Regions from separate parts of the Salmonella sp. HY31 genome, predicted to be linked through region 3. Evidence: predicted binding sites of a transcription regulator. Region 3 holds the regulator's gene; each other region holds the start of a gene.
What was found. The regulator CRP, encoded in region 3, controls carbon source genes, mostly activating them, when cyclic AMP is high. The targets are predictions, from matches to a motif close to ATGTGANNNNNNTCACAT.
Positions count from the first base shown of each region.

Region 1: drpB (cell division protein DrpB) is a predicted target of CRP. The motif match lies at 2,910-2,927, and genes of this name have one in related genera.
Region 2: bhsA (multiple stress resistance protein BhsA) is a predicted target of CRP. The motif match lies at 2,721-2,738, and genes of this name have one in related genera.

Region 1 covers NZ_CP170479.1:2,838,212-2,848,830, reverse strand. The annotation lists gene mtfA (DgsA anti-repressor MtfA) at 1-499, opposite strand, end outside; tRNA gene ACE15A_RS13640 (tRNA-Ser) at 588-677, shown strand; gene ACE15A_RS13635 (cold shock domain-containing protein) at 1,248-1,460, shown strand; gene ACE15A_RS13630 (hypothetical protein) at 1,471-1,659, shown strand; partial or broken gene ACE15A_RS13625 (porin) at 1,896-2,211, opposite strand; partial or broken gene ACE15A_RS13620 (porin) at 2,217-2,339, opposite strand; gene drpB (cell division protein DrpB) at 2,978-3,289, shown strand; gene ACE15A_RS13610 (phosphohydrolase) at 3,369-4,064, shown strand; gene ACE15A_RS13605 (DNA cytosine methyltransferase) at 4,138-5,568, shown strand; gene ACE15A_RS13600 (very short patch repair endonuclease) at 5,549-6,019, shown strand; gene yedA (drug/metabolite exporter YedA) at 6,008-6,928, opposite strand; gene ACE15A_RS13590 (DUF808 domain-containing protein) at 7,098-8,015, shown strand; gene ACE15A_RS13585 (YodC family protein) at 8,092-8,277, shown strand; gene dgcQ (cellulose biosynthesis regulator diguanylate cyclase DgcQ) at 8,442-10,154, shown strand; gene ACE15A_RS13575 (mannosyl-3-phosphoglycerate phosphatase-related protein) at 10,133-10,619, opposite strand, start outside.
Region 2 covers NZ_CP170479.1:1,890,173-1,900,791, reverse strand. The annotation lists gene mfd (transcription-repair coupling factor) at 1-1,117, shown strand, start outside; gene ACE15A_RS08865 (L,D-transpeptidase family protein) at 1,265-2,230, shown strand; gene bhsA (multiple stress resistance protein BhsA) at 2,395-2,652, opposite strand; gene ACE15A_RS08855 (TetR/AcrR family transcriptional regulator) at 2,893-3,528, shown strand; gene ACE15A_RS08850 (glycine zipper 2TM domain-containing protein) at 3,602-4,141, opposite strand; gene ndh (NADH-quinone dehydrogenase) at 4,320-5,624, opposite strand; gene ycfP (alpha/beta hydrolase YcfP) at 5,871-6,413, opposite strand; gene nagZ (beta-N-acetylhexosaminidase) at 6,438-7,463, opposite strand; gene thiK (thiamine kinase) at 7,474-8,298, opposite strand; gene lpoB (penicillin-binding protein activator LpoB) at 8,279-8,917, opposite strand; gene ACE15A_RS08820 (YcfL family protein) at 8,931-9,305, opposite strand; gene hinT (purine nucleoside phosphoramidase) at 9,308-9,667, opposite strand; gene fhuE (ferric-rhodotorulic acid/ferric-coprogen receptor FhuE) at 10,009-10,619, shown strand, end outside.
Region 3 covers NZ_CP170479.1:376,270-386,888, reverse strand. The annotation lists gene ACE15A_RS01730 (triphosphoribosyl-dephospho-CoA synthase) at 1-394, opposite strand, end outside; gene mdcA (malonate decarboxylase subunit alpha) at 394-2,049, opposite strand; gene ACE15A_RS01720 (monooxygenase) at 2,314-2,625, opposite strand; gene ACE15A_RS01715 (hydrolase) at 2,827-3,894, shown strand; gene ACE15A_RS01710 (YheU family protein) at 3,891-4,109, shown strand; gene ACE15A_RS01705 (phosphoribulokinase) at 4,161-5,030, shown strand; gene ACE15A_RS01700 (OsmC family protein) at 5,126-5,530, opposite strand; gene crp (cAMP-activated global transcriptional regulator CRP) at 5,838-6,470, shown strand; gene ACE15A_RS01690 (YccS/YhfK family putative transporter) at 6,519-8,606, shown strand; gene ACE15A_RS01685 (aspartate aminotransferase family protein) at 8,648-9,865, opposite strand; gene pabA (aminodeoxychorismate synthase component 2) at 9,951-10,514, opposite strand; gene ACE15A_RS01675 (putative adenosine monophosphate-protein transferase Fic) at 10,546-10,619, opposite strand, start outside.

The sequences.
Region 1 (10,619 bases), 2.4 Mb from region 3:
AAGGAATACCGCTGGCGCGATCGCCATTGCGCATATCCAGTTTGTGCGCGACTTCATGGATAATGAGGTTGAAACCCGAAGCATCGAACGAGTCCTTGATATCCAGCCAGTTCAAAATGATTGGCCCTTGTTGCCAGCTTTGCCCCGACTGTACGACGCGCTGACTATGCACCAGACCTATGTCATCTTCCCATTCATCATCTACAACAAAGGGGGCGGGATAAATGAGTACTTCATGGAAACCATCAAGCCACTCAATACCGAGCTCCAGGATCGGTAAGCAAAAAATTAACGCAATACGCGCGCTTTTCAACGAGTCGAGCTCAAATCCCTGTAGCGCTACCAGCCTTTTTTGCTGCAAAAAACGTTCGGCCAGCGCAATGAGCCGGGCCTGTTCTTGCGCAGTGAGGTTTACCAGAAGAGGTATAGCCAGCGCATCATCCCACGGCCAGTCTGCGTTCTGGGTTATTTCTTGTGCTTTCCAGGGCCATTTAATCATCGTTTTGCTCGTAAACTCGTCACTTGAACAAAATTACCCAAACAGGGTCTGTTAAAATGCCAAATTACCTGGCATCATTGCAATATACGGAGAGATGCCGGAGCGGCTGAACGGACCGGTCTCGAAAACCGGAGTAGGGGCAACTCTACCGGGGGTTCAAATCCCCCTCTCTCCGCCACTATTCAAACACTTAGCTTAACTGCTTTCAACGACCCTCGTCACACTTGGTATGTCACACCTGATATCCTGGTATATAGTGTTGGTATACGCACTGGCTCTCTTTCTTACCATCATCATCTTCTGATTTCCTCAAAACAGCACGTGTCAGTGTTGAAGAAATCTTCGCTTCGCAATGGTGGCACGTCTCCGGTTTACGATATCAGGAGAGTGGCGCGTTTATTACCAGGGTAGGTAGGCGTTGTGAGACGTAGCTGGCTATTAATAGATATTTGATGAAGATTATTTACGCCAGGTTCACCTGCAGCGGCGGACATAGCTAAAAAAACGTATGGCAATCAGCGCGATAATGCCAAAAAAGCAATTAATATTTTTTTAACAAAACTAAAGCTTGCTATGTTCAGTTAACCGTGCGTTAATGGTTGTGCGGTTTGATACAAACTTATCTGAAGTAGTGATTGTAATATTTCTCATTATTTGTTCCTCTTGAGATCTCCTTTAGGTTTTTTTCTCTCTGATAATTTTCTTCAGGCCATTCTGCCCAAGGGCTAATTCAAAAGGTAACAATATTATGACGACGAAAATCACTGGTTTAGTAAAATGGTTTAACCCTGAAAAAGGCTTTGGTTTCATTACGCCTAAAGATGGTAGCAAAGATGTATTTGTACATTTTTCTGCAATCCAAAGTAATGATTTCCGCACTCTTAATGAAAATCAGGAAGTTGAGTTTTCAGTAGAGCAGGGACCAAAAGGTCCATCAGCGGTCAACGTTGTGGCGCTTTAAGGCAACTGATATCACTAATAAAATTCACTTCAGGTGTCCATGTTGTCATGGTTCACAATACAGAACATCGACATTCGATGTTACTGAGCAAAACCCGTTCGGCGCGAAATGTATTTTTTGTAAGTCAACCATGATCACTTTTGATAATGTTGGGCTATACATTCGTTCAGGACAGGTTCCGCTAGATTTTAGAAAATAATTCACATTAGCTCCGTACAGGAGCTTTTTTTATACCCGGATGATTATAATCTATGGAAGCTGGCATCTATAGTGATATTCTTCTCTCTTTCATACAGCGCCTAAAAAACGTAAGGTTGTTTTCATCTATCGGATGAAACCAGGTCAGCCTATCTTTGCGTTGTTATCCGTTATTCAATTCTCACTATTATAATAATAAGCCCGCGATAAATGCGGACTCGAATAACCTAAAGCGTTTTAGAACGGGTAGACCAGACCAACATCTACGATATCATCGGTTACAATACCGCTTTTCGTATAGAAGTCGTTATCTTCATCCAGCAGGCTGATTTTATAATCAACCAGGGTGGACATATTTTTGTTGAAGTAATAAGTCATACTGGCGTCAACATATTTAACCAGATCTTTGTCAGTGTAACGCCAGTGGCCACGATGGACTTTCTGACCGCCAAAAATCTTTGCCCTTAGACAGCAAACAGGCGACAGACGGACACAGATCGAAATCGAACTGATACTGTGCGACTACTACAACGTTCTGGGTTTTGTTAGCGATACTTGCAGACCATCAACTTTGCCGTACAGATCAAGCTTGTTGCCATTTTTATTATAAACTTCAGCCGCATTTTCTGCGCCTGCCACTAATAACGTCGGGACAAGTAGTGTCAAAATTTTTCTGTGCATTATGTATTCCCTTGTGATAATAATTTATATGAATGTATAGTCACCTCAATAAAACCACAATCTGATACTATTCTATTAAGTTCGCGAATTTAGAAAATAACATGCAACAAATGCATTTCAAATTATTTCTATTCGATTTTTTATAATGTAAACTATATAGGTAGTAATGAATATATACATTATAATTATCATTTTTATCAATGATTTATTTATTTTTATTTGAGGATTTTTGTTGCGAATATAATTTGTTTTTTATATGTATTTTATATTTTGATTATGAAAAGACATAAAAAAACCGGCATAAGCGCCGGCAATATGGGTAATAATAAAAATAAATAATAAAAGGCTAATAACCGGATCATTTTGACATTTAATACCAATAAAATAAAACACTATCTCAATAGGTAAAAATAAGTTGTTCTGGTTATAGGTTATTCTGCATCAGAATGCGATTCAATCACCATTATCTTATTTAACAGCAGGTTCAGCGCCAGGCGCAACATTGTCTGAGAATAAACTATTTGTGGCATGAATAACCAGAACAGGCGGAGAAGGTATTTCATGGTCGAAATGTGACTGATATCACATTATAATGTAATTAATGTCATATGACTTACATCACAAAAGCGGAGTAAAGTTTGAGTACCAGGGAGGACAACGCCACCCGTAGCATGGGCGGTAAATTAGCGTTATGGGTTTTTTATACCTTTTGCGGCTACTTCATCTGGGCGATGGCACGTTGCATCTGGTTGATGTCCGCCATACAAACCGAGCCGGTTCTCGGCCCAACCAGCGCGCCTGGCAGCGCAACGGAAAAATGGCTTAACGCGCTCTCGCTGGGCGTCGTCTGGCTTATTCTGGGGAGTATTGCCTGGTACACCCGGCCTCGCAAAAAACTGGCTTATCCCTCCAACACTAAGCCAGAAACGCGCAAGCAAGCAGGGATGTAAAGTGGTGACGGATATGTCAGGATAGCGAACCACATGCTCAGGCATGTAATAAAAATGGTCTGCTATAAAGAGAGGGCGTATGGACTCAGGATACTGGCAATCGCAGTTTGAAGACTGGCTACGTCACCACCACCAGGAGCAGGATGCCGCCCATGACATCTTCCATTTTCGTCGTGTTTGGGCAACCGCGCAAACGCTCGGGGAAAACGGTCCTGTCGACTGGCTGGTGGTTCTGGCGGCATGTTATTTCCATGACATTGTCAGCCTGGCGAAAAATCATCCGCAGCGGCATCGCTCTTCCATTCTGGCGGCGGCAGAAACCCGGCGTATTTTTCTGCGGGATTTTCCTGACTTTCCGGCAGAAAAACTGGCGGGTATTTGTCATGCTATCGAAGCGCATAGTTTCAGCGCAAACATTGCGCCCGCCACGCCAGAGGCAAAAATCGTGCAGGATGCAGACAGACTGGAGGCATTGGGCGCCATTGGTCTGGCGCGGGTCTTTGCGGTCTCCGGCGCGCTGGGCGTCGCGCTGTTTGATGCCGACGATCCCTTTGCTGACAGACGGCCTCTTAACGATAAACAATTCGCGCTCGACCATTTTCAAACCAAACTGCTGAAACTGCCGCTGACGATGCAGACCGAACGGGGCAAGTACCTGGCGCAGCGTAATGCGGATTTTCTGGTGTCGTACATGGCAAAATTGAGCGCTGAGTTGAAAGGCGACTATGAAACGCAGGACCAGGCGGTCATCCAGAGGTTTGCTACGCATCAGTAACCCCTGTCGCTGAAACGTAAACCGCGTCATTTTATGTTAGTCTGTCGGCAATTATTTTTGGCCGGTTAAATGTATGCAGGAAAATATTTCAGTAACACACGCCCGGAACCTCATCGCCGACGACGCCGGAAGCGAGATCCAGGCGATGCTGAGTCAATTGCTGGAAATCTATGATGTTAAAACGCTGGTGGCGCACCTTAACAGCCTGGGCGAACAGCACTGGAGCCCGGCCATCTTAAAGCGCGTAATGATGAACGCGGCATGGCATCGTTTGAGCGACAATGAACTCACCTGTCTTAAAACAGGGTTGCCGACGCCGCCAGCGCATCATCCGCATTACGCCTTTCGTTTTATCGATCTCTTCGCTGGCATCGGCGGTATTCGCCGCGGATTTGAAGCGATAGGCGGACAGTGCGTGTTTACCAGCGAATGGAATAAGCACGCGGTACGGACATATAAAGCGAACTATTTTTGCGATCCGCTGCAACATCGCTTTAATGAAGATATCCGCGATATCACGTTGAGCCACCGGGAAGGGGTCAGCGATGAGGAGGCGGCGGAACACATTCGCCAGCATATTCCGCAACATGATGTCCTGCTGGCAGGCTTTCCCTGCCAGCCATTTTCCCTGGCGGGCGTCTCCAAGAAAAATGCGCTGGGCCGGGCCCACGGCTTTGCCTGCGAGACTCAGGGGACGTTATTTTTTGATGTCGTAAGAATTATCGACGCCCGCCGCCCCGCGCTGTTTGTGCTGGAAAACGTGAAAAACCTTAAAAGTCACGACCAGGGCAACACCTTCCGCATTATTATGCAAACGCTCAATGAACTGGGATATGACGTGGCGGATGCCGCTGACAATGGCCCGGACGATCCGAAAATTATCGACGGGCAGCACTTTCTTCCTCAGCATCGGGAACGTATTGTGTTGGTGGGATTCCGCCGCGATTTGAACCTGAAAACCGATTTTACGTTACGCAATATCGCCCGCTGTTATCCACCGCGCCGTCCGGCGCTGGCGGAGCTGCTGGAGCCCGTCGTCGAAGCCAAATATATCCTGACGCCGGTACTGTGGAAATATTTATATCGCTACGCAAAAAAGCACCAGGCGCGGGGAAACGGTTTTGGCTATGGCATGGTTTATCCTGACAATCCAGAAAGTGTGGCGCGCACGTTATCTGCACGTTACTACAAAGATGGCGCCGAAATCCTGATTGATCGTGGTTGGGACATGGCGAAAGGCGAAGCGAATTTCGACGATATCGGTAATCAACAACATCGTCCCCGCCGACTCACGCCGAGGGAGTGCGCGCGTTTAATGGGATTTGAGGCGCCGCAAACGTACCAGTTCAGGATACCCGTCTCGGATACTCAGGCTTATCGCCAGTTTGGCAATTCCGTGGTGGTGCCGGTATTTGCCGCGGTAGCAAAGCTACTGGAAGCCAAAATTCACCAGGCGGTGGCGCTGCGTCAGAGAGAGGCGGTAGATGGCGGACGTTCACGATAAAGCCACGCGCAGTAAAAATATGCGCGCGATAGCGACCCGCGATACGGCCATTGAAAAACGTCTTGCCGGCCTGTTAACCGCGCAGGGGATTACGTTTCATACTCAGGACGCGACATTACCGGGCAAGCCGGATTTTGTGGTGAATGACTATGATTGTGTGATTTTTACTCACGGCTGTTTTTGGCATCATCACCACTGTTATCTGTTCAAAGTACCGGCCACGCGAACGGCTTTCTGGCTGGAAAAAATCGGTAAGAACGTTGAGCGAGACGAGCGCGATATTCAGCGTTTACAGGCGCTTGGCTGGCGGGTACTGATCGTCTGGGAGTGCGCCTTGCGCGGGCGGGCGAAATTGAGCGACGCGGCGCTGGCGGAGCGCCTGGAAGAGTGGATCTGCGGCGGCGGTGCCAGCGCGCAGATCGACACCCAGGGTATGCATCTACTGGCGTGAATTTTCCGTTTTACACGGCGTGACCACCGCCCTGGCGGAAAACAGGTACTTACCCAGCGTCACCAGCACTACGGCAAACACAATCACGCCCAGCGCGGCCCATTCAACGGGCGAGAGCCTCTCGCCGCCCAATCCGGTGCCAAGCAACACGGCGACAACCGGATTCACATAGGCATAGCTGGTCGCCAGCGCCGGGCTGACATTGCGAATCAGGTACATATAGGCATTAATGGCGATGACAGAACCGAACAGCGCCAGGTAGCCGACGGCCATAAAACCCGATAAGCCAGGCAGCGTGGTGAGTTTCTCGCCGGAAAGAAACGCCGCGCAAAGCAAGACCACGCCCGCCGCCAGCATTTCAATCGCGCCCGCCATCATGCCTACGGGGAGGGCGATGCGCGAGCCGTAAACGGAACCAAACGCCCAGCTCATCGAGCCTATCAGGATCAACATCGCGCCCCACGGATTGCCGCTTAAATTGCCACCACTGTTCAGCAGAATAATCCCGGCAAGCCCAATGGCAATCCCCACCCATTCTAATTTGCGCGTTTTAATACCGAAAAAGTAACTAAAGCACAGCGTAAATAGCGGGACGGTGGCGACCACAACTGCAGCAATGCCCGATGGCACGTTTTGATGCTCCGCCACCGTAACCAGGCCATTACCCACCGCCAACAATAATAAACCAATCAGCGCAGCATTGATGGACTGGCGCAGCGGCGGAAGTTTTTCGCCGCGCAGCAGCAAAAACGCCATAAGCAAAATACCCGCTGAGAGGAAACGTACGCCTGCCATCATCAGCGGCGGCCAGCTTTCAACGCCTATTCGGATAACAAAATAGGTAGACCCCCAAATGATGTACAAGGCAAAAAGCGCGCCAAAAAGAGGTAACAACTGCCGGAAACGCATAATCTCTCACGGTGAAATAAAAAGGGTGAATATAGTAAACGCCAAAATTATTATGCTGGCGAGCATTATAATTGTCCTTTTTGAATAAAAAGGCGTTGACCCGTGCCGCTGGTTTCGGCATTGCGCGTTTTGCTACATACTTAACGTTTTAGAAGAAAAAACCGAGGGAATCATTTTGGCAGGAAGTAGCTTACTGACATTGCTCGACGATATTGCCACGTTGCTGGACGATATTTCGGTAATGGGCAAATTGGCCGCGAAGAAAACCGCGGGCGTACTGGGGGACGATCTGTCGCTCAATGCGCAGCAGGTGACCGGCGTTCGCGCCAACCGAGAGCTGCCAGTCGTATGGAGCGTGGCGAAAGGGTCATTGATCAACAAGGTTATTCTGGTGCCGCTGGCGCTGCTGATAAGCGCATTTATCCCGTGGGCCATTACGCCTTTATTAATGTTAGGCGGCGCGTTTCTCTGCTTTGAAGGGGTAGAAAAAGTCCTTCATACCTTTGAAGCGCGAAAACACAAAGAAGACCCGGCGGAGCGGCAAAAACGTCTTGAGGCTCTGGCTGCGCAAGATCCTTTGGCCTTTGAAAAAGATAAAGTGAAAGGGGCGGTACGTACCGATTTTATTCTTTCTGCTGAAATTGTGGCTATCACCCTGGGGATTGTCGCGCAGGCGCCGCTGCTTAATCAGGTACTGGTACTGGCAGGGATTGCGTTGGTCGTAACCATTGGCGTGTATGGCCTGGTGGGGATTATCGTAAAACTGGATGATATGGGATACTGGCTGGCGGAAAAGCGTAGTGTACTGGCGCAGGGCATCGGTAAAGGATTACTGATTATCGCGCCCTGGTTAATGAAAGCGTTATCCATTGTCGGTACGCTGGCGATGTTTTTAGTCGGCGGCGGGATTGTCGTACACGGTATTGCGCCGTTACACCATGCCATTGAACATCTTGCGCAGCAACAGGGTACTTTCATGGCGCATACGCTTCCCGGGGGGCTGAATCTGGTGCTCGGTTTTATTATCGGCGCCATTGTGGTGGCGCTGGTGAAAGGTGTGGCGAAAATTCGCGGTGTTTCGCACTGATTTTCTGCAATGAATTGTGCAAAATTGCCCGTTGTCGTCTAAGGTGAAAACGTTTCATCTGATACCGGAGGCAGGTATGGTCTTTTCTGTCAGTGAGGAAGTTACGGTGAAAGAGGGGGGACCCCGGATGATCGTCACCGGTTATTCCAGCGGAATGGTAGAGTGCCGCTGGTATGACGGTTTTGGCGTAAAGCGGGAGGCATTCCATGAGAATGAGCTCGTGCCAGGCAAGGAAAGGCGCGTGCGGGACGAAGCCCGATGACAAAACGCCCGGTTAACGCCGGGCGTTTTGTTGTGGATAAAGAGAGTCGTCGCGCGGCGACATGCTGCTATCAGGTTATGCCTGGATTTAGCGGTATCCCTTAGTGATGTCTGACTACCGTAAGCCATCAAGGGGCGTTGTATAAATAACCAGGAGTTACCAGGGTGCCGCACGAGACACTGTTAGAAAATCAAGGCTGGTTTAAAAAGCTGGCGCGGCGTTTTGGTCCCGGCCATGTCGTCAACACTTGCTTTCTGATCGTGATGCTGTTCTCGACGCTACTTACCTGGCGGGAAGTGATGATACTGAAAGACGCCTATGTCGCCAGTCAGCGCAATCATCTGGGGAGCGTCGCGAATGCCCTTGACCGCCAACTGCAATTCAACATGGATAGGTTGATCTTTTTACGTAACGGTATGCATGAAGCGCTGGTGGCGCCGCTGGCTTTTGCCGCATTGCAAAGTGCGGTAACGCAGTTTGAGCAACGACGCGCCCGGCATTTCTGGCAACTGGAGCTGGATAAGCGGCGGACATTGCCGCTATATGGCGTTTCCGATCAGTTTGTCGCCCGGACGACGCTCCTTTCGCGGGATAATCGCGATCTGGCAAATGAATTAACCGCCACGCTGGAGCTGGGGTATCTGGCGCGTCTGGCGCGCTCATCCGCCATGCTGACGCTGGAGACGATGTATGTTTCTCGCTCAGGGTTTTATCTCTCAACCCTCCCTACGGCATACGGTAGCGATATCGTATCACGTTACTATCAGTACGTGACCCAGCCCTGGTTTATTGAGCAAAGTCAACGGCGTAACCCACAGCGCGGCGTGCAGTGGTTTACCTCCTCACAGCCCTATATTGCTGTTGAGCAGCAAAAAGTGACAGCCAGTGTGCCGCTGGATCACGATAATTACTGGTATGGCGTACTGGCAATGGATATTCCCGTCGCGTCATTCCAGCGGTTCCTGCGCGATGCGGCTGAAAAGGATATCGAAGGAGAGTATCAGCTATACGATAACCATCTCCGTTTGCTGGCAGACTCCACGCCGGAACAACAAACCGCTAATACGTTAAATGACCGTGAACGCGCCTTACTGGCGCGTGAAATAGAAAAAGATACCCTCGGCGGGCTGCGTTTAGGAACGCATTATGTAAGCTGGGAGCGGCTGGATCATTTTGATGGCGTCCTGCTGCGCGTGCATACATTTCGTGAAGGCATACAAGGGAATTTTGGCAGTATTAGTATCGCGCTGACGCTGTTATGGGTACTTTTTACGGCGATGCTGTTGATCTCCTGGGGCGTTATTCGACATATGGTCAAAAACATGTTTGTTCTGCAAAATTCGCTGCAATGGCAGGCATGGCACGATCCGCTGACCCGGCTCTATAACCGTGGCGCGCTGTTTGAAAAAGCGTCCAGGCTGGCAAAGCGTTACCGGGAATCCCGCCAGCCTTTTTCTGTGGTACAGCTGGATTTAGATTATTTTAAAAGCGTTAACGATCGCTTTGGCCATCAGGCCGGCGATCGCGTGTTGTCCCATGCCGCTGGGCTCATTGGCAGCACCATTCGATCGCACGACATCGCCGGACGGGTAGGGGGCGAAGAGTTTTGTATCGTGCTGCCCGGCGCGACGAAAGCGCAGGCGCTGCAGATTGCCGAACGCATACGCCAGCGCATTAATGACAAAGAGATTCTGGTGACGAAAAGCACGACGCTTCGTATCAGCGCGTCAATGGGGATCAGCAGCGCGGAGGAATACGGCGACTATGACTTTGAACAGTTGCAGTCGCTGGCCGACAAACGGCTTTATTACGCCAAACAGTCCGGACGTAACCGTATTTGCGCCAGCGACGCGACTCAGGAGCGGGAAAAGAAATAGTCCATTCCTTCGCGCCAGCCATTCGGTCCTTCATTCTGGCTACGGTAGACGCGCTGAGGATCGTCGTTACGCAAATGTACGCCCTCCCGGTTTAGCCCTTTAACGATAACCGCATAATCCATCACATCCAGTAAGGGCGCATCATTGGGACCGTCTCCCAGTCCCAACGTCAGAGGACGCGCGTGCCACTGGCGACGATATGCTTCAATCAGCCAGTTGGCGGCCTGATCTTTACCGGCGGAGGCGTCCAGCACATGCCAGAAACGGGCGCCATGGACAAATTGCAGTCCCAGTTCATTTAAACGGGCGACAAACTGCGCCATGCGTTCATCGCTATCGCGCCAGATCAGCGACACCGAAGCTTCATGCAGACGGGTTAGGGCAGACTGTGCCCGATTCAGGCCCGTCCATTCACTTATTACCTGATCGTCAACGTCATCAAAAGTGGTGAACTTAAACTGTTCC
Region 2 (10,619 bases), 1.5 Mb from region 3:
CACCCCCCCTGCACGCCGTCTGGCGGTAAAAACCTTTGTCCGCGAATACGATAGCCTGGTGGTAAGGGAAGCGATTCTGCGTGAAGTTCTGCGCGGCGGTCAGGTTTACTATTTGTACAATGATGTCGAAAATATTCAGAAAGCCGCAGAGCGGCTGGCGGAACTGGTGCCGGAAGCGCGAATCGCCATTGGCCACGGGCAGATGCGCGAACGTGAACTGGAACGGGTCATGAACGATTTCCACCATCAACGTTTTAACGTGCTGGTGTGTACTACGATTATCGAAACGGGAATCGACATCCCCACCGCTAACACGATCATCATTGAACGCGCGGATCATTTCGGCCTCGCGCAGTTGCACCAGTTACGCGGCCGCGTAGGGCGCTCGCACCACCAGGCCTACGCCTGGCTGCTGACGCCGCACCCTAAAGCAATGACCACCGATGCGCAAAAACGGCTGGAGGCGATTGCGTCGCTGGAGGATTTAGGCGCCGGGTTTGCGCTGGCGACCCACGATCTGGAGATCCGCGGCGCGGGCGAACTGCTTGGCGAAGAGCAAAGCGGCTCAATGGAAACCATTGGCTTCTCACTCTACATGGAACTGCTGGAAAACGCCGTCGATGCGCTGAAAGCAGGCCGCGAACCGTCGCTGGAAGATCTCACCAGCCAGCAAACGGAAGTCGAGCTGCGAATGCCGTCGTTACTGCCGGATGATTTTATTCCGGATGTTAATACCCGGCTGTCATTCTATAAACGCATTGCCAGCGCTAAGAACGAAAACGAGCTGGAAGAGATCAAAGTGGAATTGATCGATCGCTTCGGCCTGCTGCCCGATCCGGCGCGTAATCTGCTGGATATCGCTCGCCTGCGCCAACAGGCGCAAAAGCTCGGCATCCGAAAACTGGAGGGTAACGAGAAAGGCGGAACGATTGAGTTCGCCGAGAAAAACCACGTTGACCCCACCTGGCTTATCGGGTTGTTGCAAAAACAGCCGCAGCATTTCCGTCTGGATGGCCCGACGCGCCTCAAGTTTATTCAGGATTTAAGCGAACGTAAAACGCGTATAGACTGGGTACGCCAGTTTATGCAGCAACTGGAAGAAAACGCTATTGCATAAGCGTCAGGCCGGGCGTCATTACCCTGCGTCCGGCCTAATCTTTACAAATTCTTTGCACTTCCCTGCAGTTCCAGACACAGCCAGCCGCCATAATTCTTATTTCCTCTTTTATAAAAATAACCACATAATAATCATGGGCTTATTATAATGTTCGAAAATACGCGACTCTCTCGCTGGTGGGCGTTGCTTGCGCTTACCGCGACCATCATGCTTGCTCTTCCCGCGCAGGCGAATACGTGGCCTCTTCCGCCTCCCGGCAGTCGACTGGTAGGGGAAAATAAATTCCATGTCGTCGAAGACGACGGCGGCTCGCTGGAGGCGATCGCCAAAAAATATAACGTGGGCTTTTTAGCCCTGTTACAGGCCAACCCCGGCATTGATCCTTACGTGCCACGCGCAGGCAGCGTGCTGACGATTCCGCTGCAAACGCTGCTACCGGACGCGCCACGTGAAGGTATCGTCATTAACCTCGCGGAATTACGGCTTTATTATTATCAACCGGGGAAAAATACGGTCACGGTCTACCCTATCGGGATTGGTCAACTGGGCGGCGATACCCTGACGCCAACGATGGTGACAACCATTTCGGATAAACGCGCCAATCCAACCTGGACGCCGACCGCCAATATTCGCGCCCGCTATAAAGCGCAAGGCATCGATCTCCCCGCCGTGGTGCCTGCCGGTCCCGATAACCCGATGGGGCATCACGCGATTCGTTTAGCGGCCTACGGCGGCGTCTATCTGTTACATGGCACTAATGCCGATTTTGGCATTGGTATGCGCGTCAGTTCCGGCTGTATCCGCCTGCGCGACGGTGATATAGAGACGTTGTTCCGTCAGGTCACGCCGGGAACCAAAGTGAATATTATCAATACGCCGATTAAAGCCTCGGTGGAGCCAGGCGGCGTGCGACTGGTGGAGGTTCATCAGCCGCTGTCTAAAAATATAGGCGACGATCCGCAGGTGCTGCCGATTGTGCTGAATGGCCCTATACAGACGTTTAAGGACGCGCCGCAGACCGACGCCGCGGTGATGGAACATGTTATGGAAGTGCGTTCCGGAATGCCGGTGGATGTAACCCGTCACCCGGAGACAAAACCGCAGTCGCTGTAAGCGTTACGGTATTTATAGGCCGGATAAGTAAAGCACCATCAGGCTGGTTTACGCCGGATAGCGGCATAACCGCCTTATCCGACCGACAAAAAAGCCTCGCGATACATCGCGAGGCTTTTTCTTTTTATTGTGGCAATCGCAGTGACATTAATGAGGGTTAATGCTTACTTGTAGATTACCGCCGTACCGTGAAGGGTATTCGGACCGGTGACAGAGGTAATACGAAAAGACTTCGCGCCCATCTCCTCCGCTTTCTGCGCCAGCTGATCTTCCAGCGATCCCAGATTTGTGCCGCCATTCGCAGAAATGGTACCAAACTTCTGTTGACCGTCTGGTGTTGCCTGGACTTCAACGGCGGCGAAACTGGCGAATGAGAGCGAACCAAGTACCACAGCAGCGATGAGGGTTTTTACGTTTTTCATAGTTATGACCTTTAGCAGATGAATGAGTGTCGCAAGCATTAACTTAACGATCGATAAATTAATCATAGATGTGATCTGCATCACGCGTCAATCTCTTTTTATAATGATCGTTATATAATTTATAAAGATGTTATTTTTCATGTGAATAGAATTGATGTATTTTTCTAATGAACACGCTGGAGCCAGAAGTCGTTTGTTTTTATAATAGAGATCCCCCCTTTAAACAGGTACAACGGCATCATGACAACGGATACCACGAGTTGCGCGAAGAAAAGCCGTGGCCGACCAAAAGTGTTCGACAGGGAAGCCGCGCTTGATAAGGCCATGACCCTCTTCTGGCAACACGGCTATGAAGCAACTTCGCTTGCCGATCTCGTAGAGGCTACCGGGGCGAAAGCGCCTACTCTCTATGCGGAATTCACTAACAAAGAAGGATTATTTCGCGCTGTCCTGGATCGCTACATCACTCGCTTTGCCTCAAAGCACGAAGCCCAGCTCTTTTGCGAAGAGAAAAGCGTGGAATGCGCGCTGGAAGATTATTTCACAGAAATTGCTGCCTGTTTTACCAGCACAGACACGCCGGCTGGCTGTTTTATGATTAATACGTCCGCCACCCTGGCCGCCTCCTCGCACAATATCGCCCGTACAGTAAAATCACGCCACGCCATGCAAGAGCAGACGCTCATTCAGTTTCTGCGTCAGCGCCAGGAGCGCGGTGAAATTCCGGCGTACTGTAACCCGCAGGCGCTCGCAGAATATATAAACTGTATTTTACAGGGAATGTCGATTAGCGCCCGTGAAGGAGCCACCTTCGAACAACTGATGCAAATCACGCGCACGACTCTGCGCATCTGGCCTGAATTGCTCAAACCCTGAACGACGCAGTTTCGGATAAAAAAAGCCCCTCAGCCTGAGCGAATGAGGGGCTAACTTGCAGAGTACAGCTTTTTTATGCTTTGTTATTCAGAACCAGTTGGCCATTGCCGTCGAGGGGAATTTGCGTTCCGGGGTCTTTATCCATGCGGATTTTGCCCTGCTGATCGCCAATTTTGTACGTCACGTCGTAGCCAAGCATCTTTTCAGATTTGTCATACACCGTCTTACAGCGTTGCTGCGTGGTAGTGTAAGTATCACTTTCCTGCATTGATCCCTGGATTTGGTTGCCAGCATAACCGCCGCCCAGCGCCCCGACGACCGTCGCCACATCTTTACCACGACCGCCGCCAAATTGATGTCCAATCACGCCGCCTGCTACTGCGCCAAGCACTGAGCCGGCGATACGGTTTTCGTCCTGGACCGGTCTGCGATGCGTGACGGTGACATTACGGCACTCCTGACGCGGCGTTTTTACCGTCTCTTTAATCGGTTTAGCCGATATCACCTGCGCATATTGCGGACCACGATCAAATACGTTGAGACTGGCTACTGCCGCCACGCCCAGCGCAGCCGCTACGCCAATCCCTATACCCGCCAACATTGATTTATTCACGGGAGTTCCTCCTTCGTTGCTATTGGTAACAATTTTGCAACCAGTATGCGAACAAAGCCAATCGGAATGAGGATGAAAAGTGTGGGATGAGACGGTAAATCTGAAGGATTCGGACAACTCCGAAGAAAGATACGGAGAAGCGCTCACCGGTGCGAACAACCGGTGAGCCGCAGAGAAATTAGTGCAGTTTCAGGCGCGGACGAATGACGCGGTTAATACTTCCCACCAGCATCATCAGGCCGGTTTTAAAGTATCCATGCAATGCTATCTGGTGCATACGGTATAACGAGATATACACGAAGCGGGCGATACGTCCTTCAATCATCATTGAACCGCGGGTCAGGTTCCCCATCAGACTACCAACGGTAGAGAAGTTGGACAGCGAGACCAACGATCCATGATCTTTATACTGATAGGATTTCAGCGGCTTGCCATTCATCTGCGCCAGAATGTTATTCATCGCGCAGGTAGCCATCTGATGCGCCGCCTGAGCGCGAGGCGGTACAAAGCCTCCCTCCGGACGTGCGCAGGAAGCACAGTCGCCAATCGCATAAATATCAGGATCGCGCGTGGTTTGCAGCGTCGGTTCCACCACCAGTTGGTTAATGCGGTTAGTTTCCAGACCGCCAATCTCTTTCATAAAATCTGGCGCTTTGATACCCGCCGCCCACACCATCAGATCGGCCTGAATATACTCGCCTTCTTTAGTATGCAGACCGCCTTCGTCGGCGCTGGTGACCATAGTTTGAGTCAGCACGCGAACGCCCAGTTTGGTCAGTTCATTATGCGCAGCGCTGGAGATACGCGGCGGCAACGCAGGCAGAATACGCTCGCCAGCCTCAACCAACGTCACGTTCAGCGCGTCGTTGGTCAGCCCCTTATAACCATAGCTATGTAGCTGTTTTACCGCATTATGCAGTTCAGCCGACAGCTCAACCCCCGTCGCACCGCCGCCAACGATGGCGATATTGACCTTACCGTTCGCTCCCAGATTAGCCGAATATTTGAGGAACAGGTTCAGCATCTCCTGGTGAAAACGGCGCGCCTGATGCGGGTTATCGAGGAAGATACAGTGCTCTTTCACGCCCGGCGTGTTGAAATCATTAGAGGTACTGCCCAGCGCCATCACCAGCGTGTCATACGCGATTTTGCGCTCCGGCACCAGCAGTTCGCCCTTTTCATCACGCAACTCGGCAATGGTGATGGTTTTTGCTTGCCGATCAATATCCATCACCGACCCCAGTTGGAACTGGAAACCATGATTACGCGCATGAGCCAGATAGCTCAGCGCATCCACGCCTTCGTCCAGAGAGCCAGTCGCCACTTCGTGCAGCAGTGGTTTCCACAGGTGGCTGTGATTTCTGTCTACCAGCGTGATTTTCGCTTTTTTCTTGCGCCCCAGTTTATGGCCTAACTGCGTCGCCATTTCCAGCCCGCCAGCGCCGCCACCGACAATCACGATCCTTTTTAATGGTGTAGTCAACGTGACCCCCTTAAATTTATTAACCAATTGTTAATTAAAAGTTATTGCCTTAGCCTTTAATTAACAACAAGTTACGTTATTGGACATTGGCTTCTAATATGAGAATAGCATGAACGGTGCATTGGTCATACCAAAATTGATGTGCATCAAGTTTTCATGCTGAAAAGATAGACAACCTGCGAGAATTGAGCATAAAAAAACCAGCCATAAGGCTGGTTATCCCGTTATCGATAATGCCGGATGGCGTTACCCCAGCGTTTTAAACGCTTTGATACGTTGCAAATGCGGCGAAATATTTTTAAATTTGTGAGTCTGTTCCTCATCCCACACAATTTCATAATACTGGTGAAGCGCTTGCGATGATCGTTGGCTGTCCAGCGCTTCGTCATGGCGCGAGAGGATCACCAGACAACGATCGCGATTTTTTTCGCGAAAGTTAGTCACGCACTTTGTGGCGATGTCCGCATATTCTTCCGGGCGATCGATTTTCCCCTCCATGTTTTCATAGGGGAAAAGGTTCGGGTTAAAGACCACCTGACGGATATCGCACAAAAAGCCAATCCGCTCCGCCCAGTAACCGCCCAGCCCCACGCCACAGATTAAAGGGCGATCGTCCACATTCAACTGCAACATTTTGTCCACTTCTTTCAGCAGATGCTGCATATCGTGCTTAGGATGCCGCGTACTGTAGCTTACCAGCCGGACATCCGGGTCGATAAACTGTAATTGCAACACTTTCTCATGGTTGCCCGGACTATTTGAATCAAAACCGTGTAAATAAATAATCATCTGGCACCCTCACGAAAACCCGAGTTAATGACCTGCTTTTTCTTCCTGCCAGCGTTCATGTAACTGGTTGAGCTGGGCGCTGGCTGTTTTCCAGCGCGCTGAGTCCATGAGCTCCCGGCGTGAAAATGAACCTTTATGATACAAACGTGTAACACGTTCTGCTTTGATCGGCGACAGATTATCCAGCACGCTGACTGCGCCTTTACGATTATTGCAGACCAGAATCATATCGCAACCCGCATCCAGCGACGCCTGAGCGCGCTCAGCATAGCTGCCCATAATCGCCGCGCCCTCCATAGACAGATCGTCGGAGAAAATGACGCCGTCAAAGCCCAACTCCTGACGCAGCACCGTTTTCAGCCAGTGCGGCGAACCGCTTGCCGGACGCGGATCGACAGCGCGGTAGATCACGTGGGCAGGCATAATCGCATCCAGCTTATTCTCGCTAATCAGCGTGCGGAACACCGACATATCTTTGCCGCGAATATCCGTTTCAGAACGTGGATCGCACGGCGTCTCTTTGTGGGAGTCCGCCGTGACCGCGCCGTGACCGGGGAAATGTTTACCGGTCGTTTTCATCCCGGCATCATGCATGCCGTCAATAAAGCGCGTCGCCATTGCCAACGCTTTTGCGGGATCGGCATGATAGGAGCGCTCGCCAATCGCCGCGCTGATATGCCCGACGTCCAGCACTGGCGCAAAACTGATATCAATATCCATCGCGATCATTTCGCTGGCCATCAACCACCCCGCCTCCTGCGCCAGTCGTCCCCCCTCTTCCAGCCCATGTAGCGCAAAAAAAGATTGCGCCGCAGGCAGGCGGGTAAATTCTTCGCGGAAACGCTGTACGCGACCGCCTTCCTGATCGACGGCCACCACCAGATGGTTACGCGATGCCGCCCGAATCTGGCGCACTAATTCGCGCAACTGTTCCGGGTCATGGTAATTACGCGTGAACAGAATAAGCCCACCAACCCGCGGATGCGCCAGTATCTCACGCTCTTCCGCATCCAGCTCAAATCCTTCGACATCCAACATTACTGGGCCCACACTGCTCTCCTCATCCTTTCATACGTAGCTGGCGCCAGGTTTCATCGGCCAGCCTGATAAATTGTTGCTCGCCGGTTTGCCGCCAGCGGTATTCGAACCATCCTGCTTTCAGCATAATAACCCAGGGTTGCCATAACCGTATCTGCCGCCATAGCTGCCGCGCGTCGATTCGCGCGCGCGCGGCATAAGCGTTTGCCAGTTGTCGGTGCTGCCGTTCATCCTCAACCCATACCGCCGCCAGCTCCAGCGCAATATCGCCGTCGCCGGCATACTCCCAGTCAATCAGTCTCAGTCCGGCGGGCGTTAATACTATATTGTCGCCATGGACATCCATATGCACAGGCGCAAGCCGCAGCGGGCGGGGTTCACCGTTTTTTTGCAACTGTTTGAGCCGCCGCAACCAAAACGGTGTACGCCTCGCCGGATCGCAACACACCCAGTACTGCGCCAGCAGTGGCGATAGCGCGATACGCCAGCCAAAACGCGGCTGTTGATGCAAATGATACAGTAAGGCCGCCAGCTCGTCGGCATCCGGCAGAGCGGAATTTACCGCGCCATGCAGATATTCTACCGCCATCCAGCCTGACGTATAAAAAAGCGCTCGCGGCGCAAGACTGACCGGCAACCGGGATAAGGCTCGGTAATGACGTAAAAAATAGGCTTGTGGAGCGTCAGGATCGTGATGACGGCGCAAGACGATACGATGCGTATCGTGGGCAATAATACAGCTCCCGCCGCTTAGCCCCTGCGATACGGCGGCGACGGGACGATACAGTGGAAAATAGCGCGACAGGATCTCGTCGCGCGTTAAGGAATTATTGTTGTTGGACCGCACCTTTACCTGACCAGATTATCTCGCCAGTTTGCACCAGCATTAACTGCATCTGTAATGCAGGCGCGTTAACATTACCGGATGCGCTGGAGTAGAGCACATATTGCGCCCCGACATTGCGCGCGATACCGATCGCTTTACTGCGTGTTCCCAGACTATCCTGCGGAGACAACCCTAACTGCTGTTTTGCCATCGAGAGTTGCTGTACGGAGACCAGCGTAAATTTACCATTGTTAGCCAGCGCATGACGTAATGTTTCGGTTGCCTCGTTCGCATTTAACGACCCATTCGTTCGGTTATTCACGCTGTCGACAAGCAATACGCTTCCGGCCGTCACGCCATCAGCCTGCAACATTTTGCTGACCAGCGGTTGCATCGCGCCGTTCCAGTCATAGTGGCGCACCTTAGGCGCTGGCTGGCCCGTTTGATCTTCATGTTCGATCGGCCCCGGTTGCTGGGGAATCGTCGGTACAGACGGCACAACAGGAGGCTGCGGCGGCTGTGCAGGTTGTTCTGGCGCTGGTTTGACCTCTTCAACTGGCGCAGGCTCGCGTTGCGCCATACACCCGGAGAGAAATATCGCCAGCGCTGCGATTGCGGCGTAGCGATGCATTTTTGTCATCAAAGTTCACTCCTCACAAATAAAGATAAAGCCTGACCTTATGCGCCCCCAGATAATTGGCGCTGCCAAATAGCGTTACCGACGAACGCGCGGGTATGGTTACGCTACGCGGCGCCTCCAGCGGATGCATCTCCAGCCCCCGTGCGTCATACCAGTAGAACCGATAATGAACGGTAATGGGCTCTTGCCTTTCGTTATAGACGCGTGAAGAGGCTGATGGGTGGATATCAGACGCCGTCAGTTCAGGCTGCTCGGCGGTGACGCCCGCCGCCAGAACCGTGGACTCCATCACCAGCGACTGCGCGTCGCTTACCGGAATTTCAGGGTGTGACCGGCAGCCGGTAAGCAGCAGCAAGCCCAGAGAAACCGCGATGCATCCTTTGATCATACTTACAAGCCTTTATGCGCTAGCATCGGACCAAGCGGGCGACCGCCCAGCAGATGCATATGGATATGATAGACCTCCTGGCCCCCATGACGGTTGGTATTCATGATTAAACGATACCCATCTTCGGCAATGCCTTCCTGTTCGGCGATTTTCGCCGCCACGGTGATCATCCGACCTAACGCCTGTTCATGTTCCGCCGTCGCGTCATTGACGGTTGGGATCAGGATATTAGGAATAATCAGAATATGCGTAGGCGCCTGCGGTGAAATATCGCGAAATGCGGTGACCAGATCGTCCTGATAAACGATATCCGAAGGGATTTCACGACGAATAATTTTGCTGAATATAGTTTCTTCTGCCACGACGTTTTCCTTTTTCATAATAGCCCTTGCGGCGCACATGCTACGCCGAGCCATACTGCGAGTATAGAGTATGAGCGAGTTACCGACGCTCTTTCAACTTTAACCCACGATTTATTAAGCGAAAAATGCCTACATGCCGGACTTGCCGCCATATCCCCCTGCCATGACGCCTTCGTACGCTTAAAAAATATTTTCAGATTCACGGTTTATACTGTTTTACACACTTAATACAAATGCGTATATTTCTCATTTGCATTTTTATGCGCATTAATTGACAAAGAATGAAAAGGTTCAACGTTTTACGTCCTGAACTTACTCCAATAACAAGCAAGGATTTTCAGATGTCTTTCACTCAATACCGCCGGGATAAACACATTCAGTCTACCGCCGCACCATCGTTGTTAGCCATGGGTATTGCGATGGCGTTTATGCCTGCCGCCTTCGCGGCTGAGGATACTGTTATTGTCGAGGGCGCGACGACCATTGACGCCGTAAACCGCGAAGAACAGGATTACAGCGTGAAAACGACCGCAGCGGGCACCAAAATGCCGATGACACAACGCGATATTCCACAGTCGGTCAGTATTGTCAGCCAGCAACGTATGGAAGACCAGCAGTTGCAGACCCTGGGCGAGGTAATGACCAATACGCTGGGGATCAGCGGAAGCCAGGCCGACTCCGATCGCATCAGCTATTACTCCCGCGGGTTTGAAATTGATAACTATATGGTTGACGGTATTCCAACGTATTTTGAGTCCCGCTGGAATCTTGGCGATGCGCTAACGGATACCGCGCTGTATGAGCGCGTGGAGGTGGTTCGCGGAGCGAATGGGCTGATGACCGGAACCGGTAATCCCTCCGCTTCGATCAATATGATCCGTAAACATGCCACCAGTCGGGAATTCAAAGGTAACATCTCAACAGAATACGGTAGCTGGAATAAGCAGCGTTA
Region 3 (10,619 bases):
CCACCTGCTGCGCGCTACCTACACCGCCGTGCATCGCTACTGCGCTCACCAGCATCCCCAGCGCCCAAATCGCGCCGCGGTGGGTGTTCACGCCGTCGGTAGCGGCCATCATCTGTTTCTCGCCTTCGCGACCGAGTCGCCCTATGGTTTGTCTGAGCGCAATATCCGCTGGACGCTGCCAGCTTTGTAGCGCCAGCGCCTGAAACGTAGGGGTCAGGCTGTGCGCCGAGCGCTCCATGAGCGCCAGAGTCAAATCGTGATGCGCGCCGTTCCCCCGACTGTCCACCAGACCGGGCTTCGGGCTTAATCGTGCTTCGTCAATCAGACACTGCGTGGCGGTTCGCGCCAGCCATTCGGCACCGCCTGCAACCTGAATCTGAGGCAGAAGTTTCATTACCAGCTCCGAAATTTCGCAGGTGGGTTGTAAAGACCGCCGGACCACTCCACCAGGTCGGCGACGCTACCGGCCGCCAGCAGCGAACGGGTGGCGTCGGTACGACGAATATCCATATCTTCCGGGTAGACCACCTTGCCGCTACTACGCAGTTCGGCGACGCGTTTCGCGTCAACGCCCAGACCGATGTCGGTGATACCGGCAACCGCCGCCACCATCGCACGGCGCTCTTCCAGATCTTTAGCCCGGTAGAGATAAGCGATGCCTTCTTCAGTCAGCACGTGCGTTACGTCGTCGCCGTAAATCATCACTGGCGCCAGCGGCATACCGGAAGCTTTCGCCACGTCAATGGCATCCAGTTTTTCCACGAAGGTCGGCTTCACGCCCGCCTGGAAGGTTTCTACCATCTGTACGACGAGTTTTTTACCGCGCTGCATCGGGTCCGGTTCGGTAATCATGTTCAGCCAGGCCGGGGTCGCGTGACGGCGACCGTGCGGGTCGTGCCCCATGTTCGGCGCGCCGCCGAAACCGGAGAGACGACCACGGGTGACCGTTGAGGAGTTAGCATAGCCGTCAACCTGCAAGGTCGAACCGATAAACATATCCACCGCATACTGCCCCGCCAGTTGGCAGAAGGCGCGGTTAGAACGCATGGAGCCATCAGCCCCGGTAAAAAATACGTCAGGGCGGGCGCGGATGTACTCTTCCATCCCCAGTTCGCCGCCGAAGCAGTGCACGCTCTCCACCCAGCCGCTTTCAATTGCCGGGATCAGCGTCGGATGCGGGTTCAGAGTCCAGTGTTTACAGATTTTGCCTTTCAGACCGAGCTGTTCGCCGTAAGTCGGCAGCAGCAGCTCGATAGCGGCAGTGTTGAAGCCGATACCGTGGTTCAGCGACTGCACCTGATGCTCGGCGTAGATGCCTTTGATGGCCATCATCGCCATCAGGATGTGTTCCTGTTTGATCAGGCGCGGGTCGCGGGTAAACAGTGGTTCGATGAAGAACGGCTTGTCAGCGACCACTACGTAGTCAATCCAGGAGCCCGGTATATCCACGCGCGGCAGGTCGCATTCGTCATCTACCAGTTCGTTCACCTGAGCGATAACAATACCGTCGTGGAAGGCCGCGGCTTCCACCAGCGCCGGAGTATCTTCGGTACTCGGCCCGGTGTAGAGGTTTCCTTTGCGGTCAGCTTTGTAACCAGCAATCAGCGCCACATTCGGGGCCAGGTCGACGTACAGACGGGAGTACAGTTCGATGTAAGTGTGGATGGCGCCGATTTCCAACTGGCCATCTTCCAGTAGCTGCGAGATGCGCAGGCTTTGGGTGCCGGAGAAGGAGAAATCCAGCTTGCGGGCGATGCCTTTTTCAAAGATATCCAGATGCTCGCTACGCCCGACGCTTGGCATAATCATGTGCAGGTCGTGTACTTTCTGCGGATTGACTTCCGCCAGCATACGGGACAGGAAATCCGCCTGCTTTTGGTTATTCCCTTCTAATACCACGCGGTCACCCGGCGCGATCAGTTTTTCCAGCATCGCGGTCAGGTCTGCGGTAGGCAGTACCTTACCCTGCACCGGAACGGAAGCCAGACGGCGCTGTTTTTCGTTGCGGCGCGTGTTCCAGACGCGTGCTGGCGTTTGTCCAGATAACATTATTAACCTCCTGATTCAGCAATCAGTTTGATTGGCTTAACACTGAAAAGAGTCTGAGCTTTGGTGAGAAAATCATCAATTAAGCGCAGGTAAAAATCATTAGCCTGAGAGTAATAATTGAAGTAACAATTTGTGATGACGATCACGCCAGACAGCAGCATGCCGAACGACGCGGTGTTATTGGTATAGGTTTGAAGGGGGCCAATGGCTGGGAACGGACGTAGTTCGCAGGCTGGCCGGGATGGGAAGCCTGCGTTATATGATTTATCGGCAGAGGTTGCCGTGATTTATTTTCGTCAGCGCGTCGTTCACGCCAAATAATTTAAACGTCACCTCATCAACACCAAGATTTTTCAGACGTGCAGTGTGTTTTTTAATATAAGCCTGCGCCGTTTCTTCGGATTCAAACAGATAAATGCCGCCAGCTTGCTGGTTTTTCTCGCTTTCTGTCCAGATTTTCCAGATAAAGCCCGGCTCCTCATTGATGGACTCCGCCAGTCCGTTCAGTTGCTGAGTCATCTCCTCGCCAAAAGGGCCGCTAAAGTTAAAGTGGATCTGTAAAAGTGTCTTCGACATGCCTTCTCCTTGAGTCACATAACCATCGTACTGCCACACTACCACGATTAATTCGGCTGATGCAGGGGTTCACACTATTTCTGCAGGGTATTGCGCGCGCAGTGAATACCGCCCCCCCCCCTGGCGAAATGAGGCGCAATTCTTATTTCGCCGGGTGATTTATTGAACGTAAAATCACATATTGATTAATCTGTGAACCTTATGCGCGGTATAGTATTGTTTCCAATTATCAATTGTTCTGGTGCTATGGTTGAGATCACGTCTACAGAAATGACCCCGCCTGTCAATGACTCGCATGAATTTATTCCCATGCGCGGCATTCGTAATCGCCATTTACAGACTATGCTGCCGCGTTTAATCCGCCGCAAAGTGAAGTTCAACGCCTACTGGCAGCGGCTGGAATTACCGGACGGCGATTTTGTCGATCTGGCATGGAGCGAAAAGCCGCAACAGGCAAAGCATAAACCGCGGCTGGTGGTCTTTCACGGCCTGGAAGGCAGCCTGAACAGCCCCTATGCCCACGGACTGATTGAGGCGGCGCAAAAGCGCGGATGGCTGGGCGTAGTGATGCACTTTCGCGGCTGTAGCGGTGAGCCAAACCGTCTGAATCGAATTTACCACTCCGGCGAAACGGAGGATGGCGCCTGGTTTTTACGCTGGCTACAGCGGGAGTTCGGCACCGTTCCGACAGCCGCCGTGGGCTATTCGCTCGGCGGTAATATGCTGGCGTGCCTGCTGGCGAAAGAAGGCCGCAATATCCCCATCGAGGCGGCGGTGATTGTTTCTGCGCCCTTTGTTCTCGAAGCCTGTAGCTACCACATGGATAAAGGGTTTTCCCGCGTCTATCAGCGTTATTTGCTCAATCTGTTAAAAGCGAATGCGTCACGCAAGCTGGCGGCGTATCCCGGGTCGCTGCCGGTGAATCTGGGGCAACTCAAATCAATGCGCCGTATCCGCGAGTTTGACGACCTGATCACCGCGAAAATTCATGGCTTTGCCGACGCCATCGACTACTATCGTCAGTGTAGCGCCATGCCGTTGCTTAACCAGATTGCTAAACCGACGCTGATTATTCATGCCAAAGACGATCCGTTTATGGATCATCATGTGATCCCTAAAGCGGAAGATCTGCCCCCACACGTGGAGTATCAGTTAACTGAGCATGGCGGACACGTAGGATTTATCGGCGGTACGCCGCTGCGCCCTGAAATGTGGCTGGAACGCCGAATTCCTGACTGGCTGACAACGTATCTGGAGGCGTCATCATGATCATTCCCTGGCAGGGGCTCTCCCCCGACACGCTGGACAACCTGCTCGAAAGCTTTGTGTTGCGCGAAGGCACCGATTATGGTGAACATGAACGTTCGCTTGAACAAAAAGTCGCGGACGTAAAACGTCAACTGCAATCCGGCGAGGCCGTTCTGGTATGGTCTGAATTACATGAAACGGTCAATATTATGCCGAAAAAACAGTTTCGCGAATAAAACGCCTTTGACGGCAATACATTATTATTAAAGCTTAATCATGGAGTTGCCATGTCAGCCAAACATCCGGTGATAGCAGTAACAGGGTCAAGTGGCGCGGGGACCACCACCACCAGCCTCGCGTTTCGTAAAATTTTCGCGCAGTTAAATCTGCACGCCGCCGAGGTGGAAGGCGACAGTTTTCATCGTTATACCCGCCCGGAAATGGACATGGCGATCCGCAAAGCGCGCGACGCCGGGCGGCATATCAGCTATTTCGGGCCTGAAGCCAATGACTTCAGCCTGCTGGAACACACTTTCATTGAGTACGGGCAGACGGGTAAAGGCCAGTCACGTAAATATCTGCATACCTATGATGAAGCCGTACCGTGGAATCAGGTTCCCGGCACGTTTACACCCTGGCAGCCGCTTCCCGAGCCGACCGATGTGCTGTTTTATGAAGGACTGCACGGCGGCGTCGTCACGCCGCAACATGATGTCGCGCGTCATGTTGATCTGTTGGTTGGCGTGGTGCCTATCGTCAACCTCGAATGGATTCAGAAACTGATTCGTGACACCGGCGAACGTGGACACTCCCGTGAAGCAGTGATGGATTCCGTGGTGCGCTCCATGGACGACTACATCAATTACATTACGCCGCAGTTCTCCCGTACCCATATTAACTTCCAGCGCGTGCCGACCGTCGACACCTCCAATCCGTTCGCCGCAAAGGGCATTCCGTCGCTGGATGAGAGTTTTGTGGTGATCCATTTCCGCAACCTGGAAGGGATCGATTTTCCCTGGCTACTGGCGATGCTCCAGGGCTCGTTCATTTCTCACATTAATACATTAGTGGTGCCGGGCGGCAAAATGGGACTGGCGATGGAGCTGATTATGTTGCCGTTGGTACAGCGATTAATGGAAGGCAAAAAAATCGAATAACCGCGTTGAAACGCCCGATGGCGCTACGCTTATCGGGCCTACGGGATAAAAACTGGTAGGTCCGATAAGGCGAAGCCGCCATCAGATAATGATAATCACGCCGCAATCACTTCATACGAATGGGTAATATGGACCGCTTTTTCCAGCATTAGCGCCACCGAGCAATATTTTTCCGCAGAGAGATCAACAGCGCGCGCGACGGCAGCCTCTTTCAGATCGCTGCCGGTAACCATAAAATGCAAATTAATGTGCGTAAACAGGCGCGGCGCGTCTTCCCGGCGCTCGGATGTCAGCTTCACTTCGCAGTTGGTGACATTCTGACGCCCCTTTTGTAGGATCGATACCACATCAATAGCGCTACATCCGCCAGCCGCCATTAATACCATCTCCATCGGACTCGGCGCTTTGTCACCGGAGTTGCCATCCATTAAAATCTGGTGGCCGGAGGAAGACTCTCCGAGGAACGTGAGTCCTTCAACCCACTTTACACGCGCTTGCATATTTCGTAACTCCAATGTTTCAATTTTCCTGAAAGATTACGCGCATACAACAAAACTCGCAATGGAAGGCGACTTGGGTCATGCTGAAGCGAGACACCAGGAGACACACGGCGAAAGCTATGCTAAAACAGACAAGATGCTACAGTAATACATTGACGTACTGCATGTATGCAGAGGACATCACATTACAGGCTACAGTCTATTTTCGTAGCCCTCTTCCCAGGTAGCGGGAAGCATATTTTTGCAACCCCAGAGACAGTGCCGTTTTCTGGCTCTGGAGACAGCTTATAACAGAGGATAACCGCGCATGGTGCTTGGCAAACCGCAAACAGACCCGACTCTTGAATGGTTCTTGTCTCATTGCCACATTCATAAGTACCCGTCAAAGAGCACGCTGATTCACCAGGGTGAAAAAGCAGAAACGCTGTACTACATCGTTAAAGGCTCCGTGGCAGTGCTGATCAAAGATGAGGAAGGGAAAGAAATGATTCTTTCTTATCTGAATCAGGGTGATTTTATTGGTGAATTGGGCCTGTTTGAAGAAGGCCAGGAACGCAGCGCCTGGGTACGTGCGAAAACCGCATGTGAGGTCGCTGAAATTTCCTACAAAAAATTTCGCCAATTAATCCAGGTAAACCCGGATATTCTGATGCGCCTCTCTTCCCAGATGGCTCGTCGCTTACAAGTCACGTCTGAAAAAGTAGGTAACCTCGCCTTCCTCGACGTCACCGGGCGTATCGCTCAGACGCTGCTGAATCTGGCGAAACAGCCCGATGCCATGACGCACCCGGATGGGATGCAGATCAAAATCACCCGTCAGGAAATTGGCCAGATCGTCGGCTGCTCCCGCGAAACCGTTGGTCGTATTTTGAAGATGCTGGAAGATCAAAACCTGATCTCCGCGCATGGCAAGACCATCGTCGTCTACGGCACCCGTTAATCCCGTCAGAATGGCGCGTTTTATCATGCGCCATTTTTGTTTGCATCGATGTGGCGAAGACTGATTTATCACCCAGAGATTAATTACGCACTACGGCAAACGCTGGTGCTGTGCCTGCCTGTGGCTGTCGGTTTATTGATAGGCCAGCTACACCTGGGATTACTTTTCTCTCTCGTTCCCGCCTGCTGCAACATTGCAGGTCTGGATACACCGCACAAACGCTTTTTTAAACGCCTGATCATCGGCGCGTCGCTGTTCGCCGGATGCAGTCTGGCAACGCAACTCCTGCTGGCGGAATCCGTCCCCCTGCCGTTGATCCTGACCGGGCTCACGCTGGTGCTTGGCGTGACGGCGGAAATTAGCCCACTTCATGCGCGGCTACTGCCAGCGTCGCTGATTGCCGCCATATTTACCCTGAGCCTTGCGGGATACATGCCCGTCTGGGAGCCGCTGCTTATTTATGCGCTGGGCACCCTATGGTACGGCGTGTTTAACTGGTTTTGGTTCTGGCTATGGCGCGAACAGCCGCTGCGCGAGTCATTGAGTTTGTTATATCGTGAACTGGCCGATTACTGCGAAGCGAAATACAGCCTGCTCACCCAACATATCGATCCGGAAAAAGCGCTGCCTCCCCTGCTGATACGCCAGCAAAAAGCGGTCGATCTCATTACCCAGTGTTACCAACAGATGCATATGCTTTCGGCGCACAACAATAATGATTACAAGCGCCTACTGCGGGCTTTTCAGGAAGCGATGGATTTGCAGGAACACATCTCCGTCAGCCTGCATCAGCCGGAAGAGGTACAGAAACTGGTAGAACGCAGCCATGCGGAAGAGGTAATTCGCTGGAATGCGCAAACGGTCGCCGCTCGCCTGCGCGTGCTGGCGGATGACATCCTTTATCATCGTCTGCCGACGCGCTTCTCTATGGAAAAACAGATTGGCGCGCTGGAGAAGATTGCCAATCAACATCCTGAAAACCCGGTAGGCCAGTTCTGCTATTGGCACTTCAGCCGAATCGCCCGCGTGCTGCGTACTCAGCGACCGCTTTACGCCCGCGACCTGATGGCCGATAAACAGCGTCGCCTGCCACTACTCCCGGCGCTGAAAAATTATGTGTCGCTTAAATCGCCGGCGCTACGCAACGCCGGACGCATTAGCGTAATGATGAGTATCGCCAGTCTGATGGGCAGCGCGTTGCACCTGCCCAAACCGTACTGGATCCTCATGACGGTGCTGTTTGTCACCCAAAACGGCTATGGCGCGACGCGCGTACGTATTCTGCACCGTTCGGTCGGAACGCTGGTCGGCCTGGTGATTGCCGGCGTCACGCTGCACTTACATATTCCCGAAAGCATTACGCTGGCGGTCATGCTGGTACTAACGCTGGCAAGTTATCTGATTATTCGTAAAAACTACGGCTGGGCGACGGTCGGCTTTACGGTGACGGCGGTATACACCATCCAGTTACTGACGTTAAACGGAGAGCAGTTTATTGTGCCGAGGCTGATCGATACGCTTATTGGCTGTTTAATTGCCTTTGGCGGCATGGTTTGGCTGTGGCCGCAATGGCAAAGCGGGCTATTACGTAAAAACGCCCATGATGCGCTGGAAGCCGATCAAGAAGCTATCCGACTGATCCTCAGTAACGATCCGCAGGCCACCCCGCTCGCTTATCAAAGAATGCGGGTCAACCAGGCGCATAACACGCTATTCAACTCGTTAAATCAGGCAATGCAGGAACCCGGATTCAATACCCACTATCTGTCGGATATGAAACTGTGGGTCACGCACAGCCAGTTTATTGTCGAGCATATCAACGCCATGACGACGCTGGCGCGGGAACACACCATGCTGACGCCGGATCTGGCGCAGCGCTATCTGGAATCTTGCGAGATTGCGATTCAGCGCTGCCAGCAGCGCCTGGAGTACGACAGGCCAGGCGGTTCCGGCGACGTCAACATTCTGGAGTCGCCGGACATGCCGTCACATGGCTTATTGAGCACTCTGGAACAACATTTACAGCGCATCATCGGCCATCTGAACACCATGCACACCATTTCGTCGATGGCCTGGCGTCAGCGTCCGCATCACGGTATCTGGCTGAGTAAGCGGCTACGGGATACAAAAGGTTAGATCGACTGCCGGATGCGCTACGCTTATCCGGCAATCCGCCATCAGGCAACCACTTTCCCTATCGCCTGCGCAAAGCGCTGCATTCCTTCATTGATATCCGCCTCTTCCACCACCAGCGACGGGGCAAAACGCATCACGTCTGGTCCGGCATTGAGCACCATCACCCCGGCCTCTGCGCCTGCGTACAGAAAATCGCGCGCCCGACCTTTATACTTCGGCTTCAGTTCCGCGCCAATCAGCAGCCCCATGCCGCGAATATCGCTGAAAATGTCAAATTGTTCGTCAATCGCCTGCAAATGTTGCACAAACTGTTGCCGCTTAGTGTGAATGCCTTCTAGTACCTCTGGCGTATTAATGATATCGAATGCCGCGCCAGCCACCGCACAGGCCAGCGGATTGCCGCCATAGGTTGAACCGTGCGAACCGACATGGAAGGCCGAGGCAATCTCCTGCGTGGTCAGCATGGCGCTCACCGGAAAACCGCCGCCTAACGCTTTGGCGCTGGTGAGGATATCCGGCGTGACGCCGTAGTGCATATAGGCAAACAGGTCTCCGGTGCGCCCCATCCCGCACTGCACTTCATCAAACACCAGCAACGCCTGATGCTTGTCACACAGGTCGCGTAACCCTTTGAGGAATTCCGGTGTAGCCGCCTGCACGCCGCCTTCACCCTGAATCGGCTCGACCACCACCGCGCAGGTGTGGTCATCCATTACCGCTTTCACCGCATGGAGATCGTTGAAGGGAACGTGAATAATATCGGCGGGTTTCGGCCCAAAGCCGTCGGAATATTTCGGCTGCCCGCCTACAGAGACGGTAAACAAGGAACGGCCATGAAAGGCGTTATGGAAGGCAATGATTTTCGTTTTGAACGGGCTATGGCGCACGCAGGCATAATGACGCGCCAGTTTAAAAGCGGTTTCGTTCGCTTCGGTGCCGGAATTCATAAACAGCACGCGCTCGGCAAACGTGGCGTCGATCAATTTACGTCCCAGACGCAACGCCGGTTCGTTGGTAAAAACGTTGCTGGTATGCCATAAGGTTTCACCCTGGGATTTCAGCGCCTCGACCAGCGCCGGATGGCAATGGCCCAGCGCAGTCACTGCGATCCCGCCGGCGAAATCGATATACTCTTTGCCCTGCTGATCCCATACGCGACTGCCTTTACCTTTAACCGGAATAAAGTCCGCCGGTGCATAAATGGGCAGAATCACTTCATCAAAAGTTGCGCGCGTAATAGCCGTTTGTTCAGTTGCCATATCATTACCACCCGGTTAAGCAGAAATGCCAGTGAAATTATAATCACAAAATATGAATAAAAAATCACTTAATAGCAACCACAAATCAACGCCGGAGGAAATTCTCCAGGAGAGCGTGTCCTTGTTCGCTGAGAATACTTTCCGGGTGGAACTGCACGCCTTCCAGATCCCACTCGCGGTGGCGAATGCCCATAATCTCCTGCGTTTCGCTCCAGGCGGTGATCTCAAAACACTCAGGCAACGTGGCAGGGTCGACAATCAGCGAGTGGTAACGTGTCACGGTTAACGGGCTGGGCAATCCCCGAAACACGCCCTGTCCATTGTGCGTAACAGGTGACGTTTTACCGTGCATTACTTTCGCTGCCCGCACCACCGTCGCGCCAAAAGCCTGCGCCATCGCCTGGTGCCCAAGGCAGACGCCCAGCATCGGAATACGTCCGGCATAATGGCGGATGACCGTCAGTGAAATGCCAGCGTCATCCGGCGTACAGGGGCCGGGAGAGATAACGATTTTTTGCGGGTTCAAAGCGTCAATGTGCGCCAGCGTCAGCGCATCATTGCGCCTGACCTGCACTTCCGCGCCCAGTTCACAAAAATACTGGTAGAGGTTCCAGGTAAAGGAATCATAGTTATCGATAAGCAGGATCATGGCGGCTCCGGGTCAGTAGAACCGCACTATTTTACTCAGTTTCGCGAGCTTCGCTTACCGCTTTCTGAAAAATCGCCTGCAAAGCGGAGAGATCGCCCATCGCGC